DNA from 3 places in the Paenibacillus sp. CCS19 genome. Region 2 is predicted to be linked to each of the others. Evidence: predicted binding sites of a transcription regulator. Region 2 holds the regulator's gene; each other region holds the start of a gene.

Evidence for each region. The regulator LexA, encoded in region 2, represses DNA repair genes until DNA is damaged. The targets are predictions, from matches to a motif close to CGAACATATGTTCG.
Region 1: a site for LexA is predicted at 2,008-2,021, ahead of uvrB (excinuclease ABC subunit UvrB). Genes of this name have one in related genera too.
Region 3: a site for LexA is predicted at 2,189-2,202, ahead of SBI19_RS02565 (sigma-70 RNA polymerase sigma factor region 4 domain-containing protein). Genes of this name have one in related genera too.

What each region holds. Positions count from the first base shown of each region.
Region 1 covers NZ_BTCK01000005.1:203,928-208,144, forward strand. Annotated here, with positions in the region: gene SBI19_RS06670 (MMPL family transporter) at 1-1,875, shown strand, start outside; gene uvrB (excinuclease ABC subunit UvrB) at 2,157-4,160, shown strand; gene uvrA (excinuclease ABC subunit UvrA) at 4,204-4,217, shown strand, end outside.
Region 2 covers NZ_BTCK01000059.1:20,461-24,677, reverse strand. Annotated here, with positions in the region: gene SBI19_RS26625 (hypothetical protein) at 1-216, opposite strand, end outside; gene SBI19_RS26620 (aldo/keto reductase) at 251-1,246, opposite strand; gene SBI19_RS26615 (DUF896 domain-containing protein) at 1,329-1,517, opposite strand; gene SBI19_RS26610 (LysM peptidoglycan-binding domain-containing protein) at 1,694-1,936, opposite strand; gene lexA (transcriptional repressor LexA) at 2,268-2,894, shown strand; gene glnA (type I glutamate--ammonia ligase) at 3,432-4,217, opposite strand, start outside.
Region 3 covers NZ_BTCK01000002.1:87,193-91,409, forward strand. Annotated here, with positions in the region: gene SBI19_RS02550 (beta-galactosidase) at 1-985, shown strand, start outside; gene SBI19_RS02555 (helix-turn-helix domain-containing protein) at 1,075-1,311, opposite strand; gene SBI19_RS02560 (YvrJ family protein) at 1,301-1,483, opposite strand; gene SBI19_RS02565 (sigma-70 RNA polymerase sigma factor region 4 domain-containing protein) at 1,488-2,105, opposite strand; gene SBI19_RS02570 (putative periplasmic lipoprotein) at 2,323-2,985, shown strand; gene SBI19_RS02575 (cell wall hydrolase) at 3,034-3,516, opposite strand; gene SBI19_RS02580 (FecCD family ABC transporter permease) at 3,684-4,217, opposite strand, start outside.

The DNA.
Region 1 (4,217 bases), on a different contig from region 2:
ACCGTTCGAAGCGCGACGCGGCCGACGGGCGAGGCGCCGGATGGATTCCTCGTCTCGGATCAAGTCGGAACGCTGCAGGATGGACTTGGGCAGAGCGGAGACGGTCTGTCGACGATTGGCAATGGATTGTCGGACGCCAGCAAGGCGCTCAGCGATAACGCGCCGAAGCTGAAGGAAGCAGCGGATGGTGCCAGCAAATTGACGGATGGTACGCTGGCGCTTAAGTCAGGCGTTAGCGAACTGTCTGCAGGGCTCGCGCGCATCCAGCAAGGAATGAAGGATGGCTCGGCCGGTGCGAAAGAGCTGAAGGCAGGCCTTGAGCAGGTGCGTCAGAACGCCGAGAAGCTTGCCGATGCAGCGAAGCAGCTGGAAAGCAGTTACAGCAAGCTTGGCGATGGTGTAACGCAGCTTTATGCAGGGTACACGGGAATTGCGACGGAACAAGCGAAGTTGGCCGACGAGTTGGCCGCTGTCGGATCCGACCTAAGTGGTCTGACCGAGCAATACCCTGATCTGGCGGAAGATGCAGCTTACCAGAAAGCGCTCGGCGCTGTCCGCAAGCTGCAGACAGACGCGGATCAACTTAACAGCCGTACGAAAGGGCTTAATGCTCAGTTGGATGGTGTGTCGAAAGGCATGGATGCAGCCAATGCCGGCCTAAAGCAGGCAGCGGACGGTCAGAAGGCGTTGGCACAAGGGCTGCAGTCGCTCATAGCCGGCATTGCGAAGCTGCAGACCGGACTGGACCAGGCTGCACAAGGACAGGGCGTCGTTATTTCTAAATTGCCGGAGATGCAGTCAGGGCTCGATCAATTGGCAGACGGTCAGAAGCAGCTGCAGAGCGGCTTCACAGATCTGAACGGTCAATTAACGGAGCTGACGGACGGACTTGATCAGAGCGTTGACGGTCTGAAGCAGGTAACCGACGGACTTGGTTCGGCTGAAAGTTATTTGAGCGAGCTGTCGTCTTCTCCGAATAAAGGGCTCACAGGTTGGTTCATTCCAGAACAGGCAGCGCAGGATGCGCAGTTTGAACAAGCGATCGACGTCTACATGTCGCCGGATCGCAAAACGGTGAAGTTCGATGTTATATTCGACGGCAATCCGTATGAGCTGGAGACAATGAATCAGATCGAAGAGCTCAAGTCGGCTGTCGCGCGCGGCTTGCAAGGAACGTCGTTCCAGTCGGCTCACTACGAAGTGGGCGGCATTACGAGCAACAACCATGATTTGAACGGCATTTCGGATGCGGACTATTCGAAGACGATGATGTTCATGTTAATCGGCATCGGGATTGTATTGATTCTGCTGTTCCGTTCGATTGTCATGCCGCTCTATATGATCGCTTCTCTCATGGTAACGTTCTACACCGCGATGGCGGTGACGGAAATCATCTACGTACGCTGGCTCGGACATACGGGCGTTAGCTGGGCGGTGCCGTTCTTCGGTTTCGTTATGCTCGTGGCGCTTGGCATCGACTACAGCATCTTCTTAATGGATAGGTTCAAAGAATACCGCCACCTGCCGCCGACCGAGGCGATTCTCGAGGCGATGAAACGAATGGGTACGGTCATCATGTCGGCGGCGGTCATTCTAGGCGGCACGTTCGCGGCGATGCTTCCTTCGGGCGTAATGTCGCTGCTGCAGATCGCGACGATCGTATTGTGCGGACTGTTCATGTACGCGCTCATCATGCTCCCGCTGTTCATTCCGATTATGGTTCGGATGTTCGGCGAAGCGAACTACTGGCCGTTCATGCGCCGATCAGGTGCGGACGCAGGGACGCCGAACCGTCCTGGAACTTCTGCTGATGGCCGTCATGGCGCGCGTCAGGGCGGGCACGGCACAGGTCGAACGCAGGATTCGACGGTGTAACAGCGAAAGTAGATTTATATAGGTTCATGGAGCGCGCGCCGTCGTAAGGCGCGCGCTTTTTCTTGTGCTTAGGAATCGCTTCCATGCGCATATTCAAATTGCAACCGCATATGGAAAACGATATAATAGATGGGAACACACATTCGAGTCCGCGCGCACATCGTGCGATTTCACCATATTTGAATTTATAAGTTTCCGAACGTACAGGAAAGAACAAAATTATAATAGACGATAAATGAAATGAAGAACGTTATGAAATAGCAGGAGGTGACCGTTTACGCATGGAGTTTGCAGAACGATCGAATAAGCCCTTCAAACTGATGTCGGGTTATACGCCGCAGGGCGATCAGCCCGAGGCGATCCGACAGCTGGTAGATGGCGTGACGGACGGCGAGCGGTATCAGACCTTGCTCGGTGCGACCGGTACAGGCAAGACGTTTACGATTGCTAATACGATTGCTAAGTTGAATCGGCCGACGCTCGTCATCGCGCATAACAAGACGCTGGCTGCACAGCTGTGCAGCGAGTTTCAAGAGTTTTTCCCGGAGAATGCGGTATCGTATTTCGTCAGTTACTACGACTACTTCCAACCGGAAGCTTATATTCCGTCGACGGATACGTATATCGAGAAGGATTCGAGCATCAATGACGAGATCGATAAGCTGCGTCACTCAGCCACGAGCTCACTGTTCGAGCGGCGCGATGTTATTATCGTAGCCAGCGTGTCCTGCATCTACGGCCTCGGTTCGCCTTCGGAATACGGCAGTCTGGTGCTGTCGCTGCGCGTTGGCATGGAGAAGTCCCGCGATGCGATCCTTCATAAGCTGGTCGATATCCAGTACCAACGCAACGATATCAACTTCATTCGCGGCACGTTCCGCGTTCGCGGCGATGTCATTGAGATATTCCCGGTCGCCAATAATGAGCGCGCCATTCGGGTCGAGCTGTTCGGCGACGAGATCGAACGGATTACGGAGATCGACGTGCTGACGGGCGAGATCATCGGAACGCGCGACCACATCGCAATCTTCCCGGCTTCTCACTTCGTTACGCAAGAGGAGACGATGAAGCGGGCGCTCGTCAACATCGAGCGGGAGCTGGAAGAGAGGCTGGAGGAGCTGCGATCGCAGAACAAGCTGCTCGAAGCGCAGCGATTGGAGCAGCGAACGCGCTACGATATCGAGATGATGCAGGAGATGGGCTTCTGCTCCGGCATCGAGAACTATTCGGGACCGCTCACCTTCCGCGAACGCGGCGCAACGCCGTATACGCTGATGGATTATTTTCCCGATGATATGTTAATCGTTATTGATGAGTCTCATGTGACGCTGCCGCAGATTCGCGCGATGTATAACGGCGACCGGGCGCGTAAGGAAGTGCTAGTAGAGCACGGCTTCCGTCTGCCATCGGCAATGGATAACCGGCCGCTGAGGTTCGAGGAGTTCGAGGAGAAGGCTGGACAGATGATTTACGTATCCGCAACGCCGGGCCCTTATGAGCTTGAGCATTGTCCGGAGATGGTGCAGCAGATCATTCGGCCGACGGGTCTCATCGATCCCATTATTGAAGTGCGTCCAACGAAGGGACAGATCGACGATCTGCTGGGCGAGATTCGCGATCGCATCGCCAAGGATGAACGCGTGCTCGTAACGACGCTGACGAAGAAGATGGCGGAAGATCTGACCGATTACTTCAAGGAAGTCGGCATTAAAGTGCGCTATATGCACTCGGATATCAAGACGCTGGAACGGATGCAGATTTTGCGCGATTTGCGCCTTGGCGCGTTCCATGTGCTCGTCGGGATCAACCTGCTGCGGGAAGGATTGGACCTGCCGGAAGTTACGCTCGTTGCGATTCTCGATGCAGACAAGGAAGGTTTCCTGCGATCGGAGCGGTCGCTCATTCAGACGATCGGCCGGGCTGCGCGCAACGCGGACGGACGCGTTATTATGTACGGCGATAAGATGACGGACTCCATGGATAAGGCAATCAAGGAGACCGAACGCCGTCGTACCATACAGCTGGCCTACAACGAGAAGCACGGCATAACGCCGCAGACGATACGCAAGAAAATTCACGACGTGATCGAAGCGACGAAGGTCGCCGAGCAGAAGTCGGATTACCTCACTGGCACAGGAGCCGGCGGCAAGTTGTCGAAGAAGGAGCGCCAGTCGGTTATTCAGCGCCTGGAAGCCGAGATGAAGGATGCGGCGAAGAACCTCCAGTTCGAACGTGCGGCAGAGCTGCGCGATGCGTTGTTGGAGCTGCGCGCGGAAGGCGATTGATGATGAACGGTTATCAAGAGTGGAATAGAAGGGTGGAGCAGCAGTGGCAAGCGATCG
Region 2 (4,217 bases):
CCAATACATCGTTGCTTGCGATTCATCCGCTTGTACGAACAACGCATACATAGCCGTAATCAGCACGAGCAGTATAGGTCCGATATAGCTGCGTCCTTTGAACGTATCAAAGCGCTCGCCGGACGGAACAATCGGTGTCTGGATCCCCTGCTTCTTACGCTGTTTGTTCAGTTGATTCATATTGTTGCGAACCTTGCGTTCCCATGAACGTGACACGGATTGCACACTCCTTCAGTGATACAGCGGACTTCTAGTCGTTGAGCCCTCTGCTGAACTTCTTGATGAAACGTTTCGGATATTCGGATGGGAGCCCGCTTGCTTCATCGAGGCTTGCCCATACATCAGCTGGCATGTCCCAGCCGATTGCACCCATGTTATCTTCGAATTGCTCCAACGTGCGGGCACCGAATATCGGGGATGTGATCCCATCCCGTTGAATAAGCCAACGTAAAGCGACCTGCGAAGTCGATCGCCCTAGCTCCTTCGCAACCTTCTGAACCGCTTCACGGATCGCGAAGTTGCACTCGTTACCACGAACGGCCCATGAGCTCTCTCCGCCATTCGGATTCGCCAGACGACCTTCGGTTGGATATGTCGTACCATAACGATCCGTTAGGAAGCCCCCGCCGATTGGCGCCCATGGAATGACCGCGACATTCTCTTCCAGGCATAACTCGAGCAGCTCGCGGTCCATCTCACGACTGACAAGGCTGTACTGCTGCTGTACGGATACAAAACGTGCATACTGACGCGCATCGCTCACCGCGAGTGCCTTCATTAAATGCCAAGCATAGAAATTCGAACAGCCTATGTATCGAACTTTGCCCGACGCAATCAGATCGTCTAACGCACGCAGCGTTTCCTCGATTGGCGTCGCCTTGTCCCATGTATGTACCTGATACAGGTCAATATAGTCCGTTCCAAGTCGGGCTAGACTCGCATCGACGGAATCCATAATATGTTTCCGTGACAAACCTCCACCATTCGGATGCGATGCAGTCGGAAACCTTACTTTCGTAGCGACTATAAGCTCCGAGCGGCGTGACCGGATCGCCTTGCCGACAATCTCTTCGGAACGACCGCCAACATAGACGTTGGCTGTGTCTAAGAAATTGCCTCCCAGCTCCACGAAACGGTCAACCATTCGAAGTGATTCCTGTTCATCCGTCGTATTGCCGAATGTCATCGTCCCTAAGCATAACTCCGATACCGCCAATCCACTGTTCCCAAGCAAGCGATACTGCATGTCCATCCCTCCAGTTTATATCCAATATAATCTAATCATACTTGATATAAGTGGAGAACGTCACGCTTCTATTGAGGTTAAATCAATGATTCTTCGGCGGCTCCTCTTCGCCTTCCCACTTGATCGAATCAAGCTGGTTGCGGAAATTGCCTTTGAACACGTCCAAATATTGCTTCCGAAGCCGTGCACGTTCTTCCGCTTCCGCTTCTGTGAGACCGACCGTTTTATGTTTACGCGACAGCTCGTTAATCCGCGCGATAAGCTCTTCCATTTGCTGCATCCCCCTTCTGTTATGCACTTGTTCACATTATCCTATTACTTTGACATTTTCGACAAACCATTGTCAAGGTTAATGCGCCTATAATTGAACGGTTTCCGAGCATTGTATAAAAAAAGATGGCGTATTAGGAATTGTCCCAATAAGCCATCTTATCGAACTACTCTATATTAAGCGGGTATGATGAGCATCTGTCCCGACTCCAGAACATCCGATTCGAGATTGTTGCGAAGCTTAATCTCGAATACGCGCTGACGAATATCTCCATCGCTCGTCGCGGATGCGATGCTCCACAGTGTGTCGCCTGGCGCTACATAGACAACGGACTCGCCTGCGGTAGGCTCAGCCGGGTGATCGCTCATTGCTTCCGTCATGACCATCAAGGCACCGCAGAATAAGATAATTGCGAACATAAGAGCAAAGCCCCACTTTAATACGCTCATTAGTGCATGTTTCTGAGCCTTTGTCATTGTTGCGCGTTGCGTCGATCTGCCGCGCGTATTCCGTACGTTCATTCTATTATAAGAAGCTGTCATGCTTGTCGTATTCATCATTGTTAACCGCACCCCAAACGTTTGTTCTATTTGTTGTCCATAATATATCACGAACAATTGTTCTGGTCAACACATTTTACGAACAATTGTTCTGTTTAATTTACGAACGAATGTGCCCTCGAACTTATGTTTGTACGAACTCGGGTTCTGTGCTATAATTTGCTATAATCTTATTTTTGGAGTGATGATGGTGTCGAAGCTTTCCAACCGCCAGCTGGCAATTCTTGAATTTATCAAGAACGAAGTTCGGGATAAAGGATATCCGCCTTCCGTTCGTGAGATCGGTGAAGCGGTCGGACTGGCCTCCAGCTCCACCGTTCACGGCCATTTGGATCGATTAGAGAAGAAAGGCTTTATACGCCGCGACCCAACGAAACCTCGTGCGATCGAGATTCTCGATGGCGACGGTCCTTCCGCAGGCGATGCGTTCTCGACCTCATTCGCGAAGGTGCCAATCGTCGGTAAAGTTACAGCAGGCGTACCTATTACGGCAACGGAGAACATTGAAGACTATTTCCCACTCCCAACGCATATGGTTGGTGATCACGACGTCTTCATTCTTAACGTAATCGGTGAAAGTATGATTGATGCAGGCATTCATAACGGCGATTACGTTATTGTCCGCCAGCAGCCAACCGCAACGAACGGCGATATCGTCGTAGCAATGACCGAAGAAGACGAAGCAACGGTGAAGACGTTCTACAAGGAACGCGATCATATTCGTCTCCAACCACAGAACCCTACGATGGAGCCGCTTCGTCTGAAGCACGTAACGATTCTTGGTAAAGTTATCGGTCTGTTCCGCGACATTCACTAAGAACCGAACAAGGACAAGCTGACACCATCTTACGATTTCATGTCAGCGTTTCTTCACTAGACTTGCCACTCCATGATATATAGAACCCCGGACGATTCGACATCGTTCGGGGTTTTTAATTGTTTTTTAACTGCATATAAAAGAGTCCACTCCCTCCCAAACCCTCCCTCTCCCAAGAGGGAGGGCCCCAAAGGCCTCCGCCCTCTGGACTCCTGGACTCGCTGCTTGGATACTTGAGTGGGGATGCCCGCTTTCGTCCCTGTCGGGACACGCTCTACTTCTGAGGGGTTTAGATACGGTCGATGTTTGTGCTCGACCTCCTGTACGTGCTGGGAGCCGCTTGTCGTCCCTGCGGGACACGCTCTTGGGAAGTGCTCGATCACGGCAAGGGGCTTCGCCCCTTTGAACCTTTATCTTGATAATGCGAGTTCCTCGCAAATTCATTATTACTATTAGAAATACAAAAAGCACGATAACTCCCCCGTTAGGTTCGTTATCGTGCTTTATCTTTATTGCGCTATGACCAACGAGCTCTGATTAATACAGAGTCAGGTACTGGTCGCGTTCCCATTGGTGGATTTGCGTGCGGTACATGTCCCACTCGATTTCTTTAAGCTCGTAGAAGTGAGCAAGTGCGTGTTCGCCGAGCGCTTCACAGATGACATCGCTGCGCAGCAGCTCTTGCAGAGCTTCTGCCAAGTCGCCTGGAAGGCTTGGGATACCCTCTTCAATACGCTCTTCTTCGCTCATGATGTAGATGTTGCGGTCAACCGGCGCTGGGAGCGGCATTTTGTTCTTGATGCCGTCCAGACCTGCCTTCAACATGACAGCAAGCGCAAGGTATGGGTTAGCAGCAGGGTCTGGGTTACGCGCTTCAATGCGCGTGCTCAGGCCGCGGGATGCTGGAATACGAACCATCGGGCTCCGGTTGCTTGCCGACCAAGCAACATAAACAGGCGCTTCGTAGCCAGGCAGGAGACGCTTGTACGAATTGACCGTTGGGTTCGTAATGGCCGCATAAGCGCGTGCATGATGCAGAATACCTGCCATGTAATAACGAGCCGTCTGGCTGAGACCAAGCTTGTCACTCTCATCGTAGAAGGCATTCTTCTCGCCTTGGAACAACGATTGGTGACAGTGCATGCCGGAACCGTTCACGCCGAACAGCGGCTTCGGCATGAAGGATGCGTGCAGACCATGCTGACGAGCAATCGTCTTAACAACAAGTTTGAACGTTTGAATCTGGTCCGCGGCTTTAATAGCATCCGCATATTTGAAGTCGATCTCGTGTTGACCCGGAGCAACCTCGTGATGGGATGCTTC
Region 3 (4,217 bases), on a different contig from region 2:
TATTCATAACTCGTTCGAGACGTATTGGAAGGGCCTGCTCAGTCATGACATGGGGCCAAACCCGACCTATAACGAAGCGAAGACAATTGGCCGGCAGTTCGCTCGTCTGTCGGACAAGCTGGTCAATCTGAAGAAGAAGAACCGCGTCGCTGTACTGGTGAGCAACGAAGCGCTGACTTCACTGGACTGGTTCAAGCTGCCTGGCGGGGAAGTCCGCTATAACGATATCGTTCGCCTCGCGTACGATCAATTGTACGAGATGAACGTCGGCTGCGATATGGTGTATGCAGGCGCTTCCGATCGACTCGACAACTACGATCTGGTCATTGTGCCGGCGTTGTATACAGCTTCGGATGAGCTGTTGAATGCTCTGAACGAATACGTCGAGAACGGCGGACATGTCGTGTACACGTTCAAGAGCGGTTTTGCCAACGAGCATATCAAAGTGCGGACAAGCGCTCAGCCGGGCTTGATCGAGAAGGCATGCGGAATTACCTACTCACAGTTCGTTGAGCCAGGGAAAGTATCGTTGAAGGGAAATCCATTCGACGTTATGGAAGCAGAGAACAACATCAATGTCTGGATGGAGCTGCTCACGCCGACAACGGCAGAGGTGCTCGCTTGGTACGAGCATCCGCATTGGGGGCAGTATGCTGCGATCACGACCAACCGTTACGGCAAGGGGATGGCGACTTATATCGGCTGCCTGCCAAGCGAAGCCGTTGTCCGCAAAGTGCTGGAGGGCGCCATCCGCGAAGCGGGAATATGGGGCGTGGATCAGGAGCTTCAATTCCCGATTATTGTGAAGTCCGGAATCAACGAGGAAGGTCATAACGTTCGTTACTACTTCAACTATTCAGACCAGCCGCAGTCCTTCGTTTATCCTTATGGGAACGGCGTTGAGCTGCTTACAGATCGGGAAATCCTTAAGGGAGAGGCGATCGAGTTGGAGCGTTGGGGCGTTGTAATCGTGGAGGAGCAGTAGAAGTGTTCGATCGACATCATCATAGGTCATAACGGAAGAAGGCTGCCATTGATGGCGGCCTTCTTCGTTCGTTGTTCTATTAGCCTGATTTACTCCATCCTCCCGCAGAAATCAACAAAGCTTGGAATCGACTGCAGGTCGTAACGATGCACCGCGCGAACGATTTTCTCGATAATGACCTGCTCATAGTCGCGCGAGGCTGAAGGCGGCATGTTTCTTGCTGTCTTGCGGATAAGAGGATAGAAGGATTCGATAATGCGCTGCATGGCTTCTCGATCGCCGTATTGGGCCTGCTGCACCGATTGAAACAGTTCGTCATTTGTCATGGCTTCTAGTCACCTTCTCGTCGGATACCGCATGCATAAGCTCTTGCAGCGTACCTGTCAAAGCATCGATTTTCTTCTCGAATCGGAGGAGCAGATATCCGGCAACCACAATAGGAAAGCCCATGTTTCCGATCGTTGTCGTTACCATCGCGATGGTCTGTGCCTGATCCATAGAGTCAGCCTCTCAATCTGAGCGGGAAGGAGTGGGACGGGAATGCTTTGCGCATATTCCGCAGCGCCCCTGCCCGCGTCTTGAATATGGCTTGCTGGCTAACGTTCAGAAGAGCAGCGATTTCACTGTCTCGATTCATGGCCGAGTAGGCCAATGTGATGACATACTTCTGACGGCTGGTCAGGCGGGAGAACCCATCGTACAGCCATTCGTTATTCAACTGCTCCTGGAACTTCTTCGGATCGACCGTTACTTGCGGCAGATCATCCCCGTAATAAACCTTGGTCAGCATTTCGCCGATGGCGCTTTCCTCCTCTTCCGAGACAGGCTTGTCATAAATGACCTGTTCTCTTTCCTCATGCCGTTTCATCTTCCGTACATAATCAATGCGGCCGTTATGAATGAGCGAGCCTAGGTACTTCGTGAAACGGACAGCGAACAAGTAGACCTGGAACGCATGATTAACCTGATCCAGATTGGCTTCGGTTGGTTCGCTCCTATAACTTCGAATAAGCCTTGCATGCTCCGGATACGAGATAAAATGCTGGATGAATGGATGGTCGATGACATTCGTTAGTTCAATTGGCCCGATCATCGCAGAACGGCTCGTTGTCGTGTTCATAGGCGAGGTATCCTTTCTACTTGAAATATCTCCATGCGTATACTTTATACAGTGTGTTGAAATCGAAATTAACAACCATTAAACGAACAAGTGTTCGTATTATTATTTCATTTTACCTAAAGTTGGGGAAAGTTCAAGTTCATACGAAACATTTGAAAACGTAGATCAGTCTATATATCATAGTGTATTTATTCGATAACAAACGGGGGGATTATTAATGAAACGAATTGCAGGCCTATTGGCCTTCGTTATAGCAGCGGCGGGGTGTTCGAGCCCTGCGAAGGAGACCGTCATTGCAGAGAGCCAAGACAAGCATGTTCAGCTGCTTGCCGACACGAAGGTCTCGGGTGACATGCTGTCCGGCGTAACGGTGAAGATCGGGGAGAACAGCAAGCATTTCTCGTGGAGCAATGTGACGAACGATAGTTATTATCCGCAAATCATTCGTGAGGACCTGGATCAAGATGCTGAACCTGAGATCGTTATTATTTTGACCCAAGGGTACGGTACTGGGGTACTTGATTCCGAAGTGCACGTTCTGGAGGAAGATTTCACGGAGTTCGAGGTTCAGGATCCTATCGCTGTCGTTAAGGAAGAATTGAAATCGACCGTGAGCAGCAAGGACGGTAAGAAGACTTATACGCTAACCTATAAAGACAACACGATTACGAAAGAATACAAGGATGAAGATGCCGGAATGTGGTTTGACGAGGCCGCCATCGGCAATATCGTCACTTATCGCGTGGACAATCAGCATCTGATCGCAGAGGTGTCCGCGCAGGCATCGCCTGGACTGTTTGTGGCGAACGTAGAGGCTGCGTTTGAGGCGAAGAATAATAAGCTTGAGGTAAGCAATCTTGCGATAAAAGAATTCGAATAACACAAACGGCCCCCTGGGATAGGGGGCCGTTCGCTATTTTGCTATAGATTAATAGCCTTCCACTCGGAAGAACGTGTGATCTTCAATCACAACTTTCTCCACGATCTTCTTGTTGCCTGGGCCGAAGTTCCAGTACTCGACGCCGCCGCTCTTAATGACAGCAGAGCTGAACTTGGAGTTGGTCACGAACCACAAGCATGTGCCGATCGGATTCGCGCTGCGAGTGGCAGATACGGCTTCACTCAGACAGTCGCTCCACGACGTCGACGATGTATCCGGTTGACGGGCTTTCAGCAGCTTAATCCCGTCGAAAGCGCCTGGATACAGGCAGACATCCTTGTAAGAGTTATACCCGAATTCTTTCATATTCTTATCCACTCGATTGCTTACAATCCATGCGACCGCCGCTTTACCGATTCTCGATTGGTTATCCGCCTCACCGTAGATCAGCCGCGCCAGAACATCGATTACATCGAGTGAATTAAACTCGCTCAAACCTGTCAAATCTGCTACCGGATCTCCCCATGCCATAATGCATCTGCCTCCTTGGTATGATGAAGCATGGCCAGTGCCTCATGTTAGTTGAGTAAACAGCTGTTGATCTATACAGTGTGGCGGGGAGCCTCATTCACAACCTGTCTAAGTGAATCTTTCAACATATCCTTCGAGTTAATAGATTCTACGAATGATAGATATCCTTACGCATTGCGGTTTCGATAAAGCAAGTAGATGAAGAAGGGAGCGCCGACCCCAGCTGTAAAGACGCCGACCGGAATGTCATATGGCGGGAAGGCGCTGCGCGCGATGGTGTCCGCAACGACGACGGTGATGCCGCCGATCAATGCGGATACCGGCAGCACGCTGCCGAATGACGGGCCGACGAGCTTGCGCGCCATATGCGGCGCGATCAATCCGATGAAGGAGATGGCCCCGCCGGCAGCGACTGAAGCGCCCGCCAATGCGACGCTGATCATAAGCAGCATGAAACGTTGACGTTGAACGGCGCTGCCTACGCTGGCTGCGACGTCATCGCCTAGCTGGAGCACGTTGACATTGCGTGCCAGCAGCCAAGCAAGGGGCAGGAAGCAGGCGATCCACGGCGCAATCATCGTTACAAGTCCCCAATCGCTACCATACACGGTGCCAACAAGCCACACATACGCTTGCGATGTAGAGTAATCGGGATTTTTGAGAAGCATCACTTTGGTCGCAGCAGCCAGCAGGAAATTCAG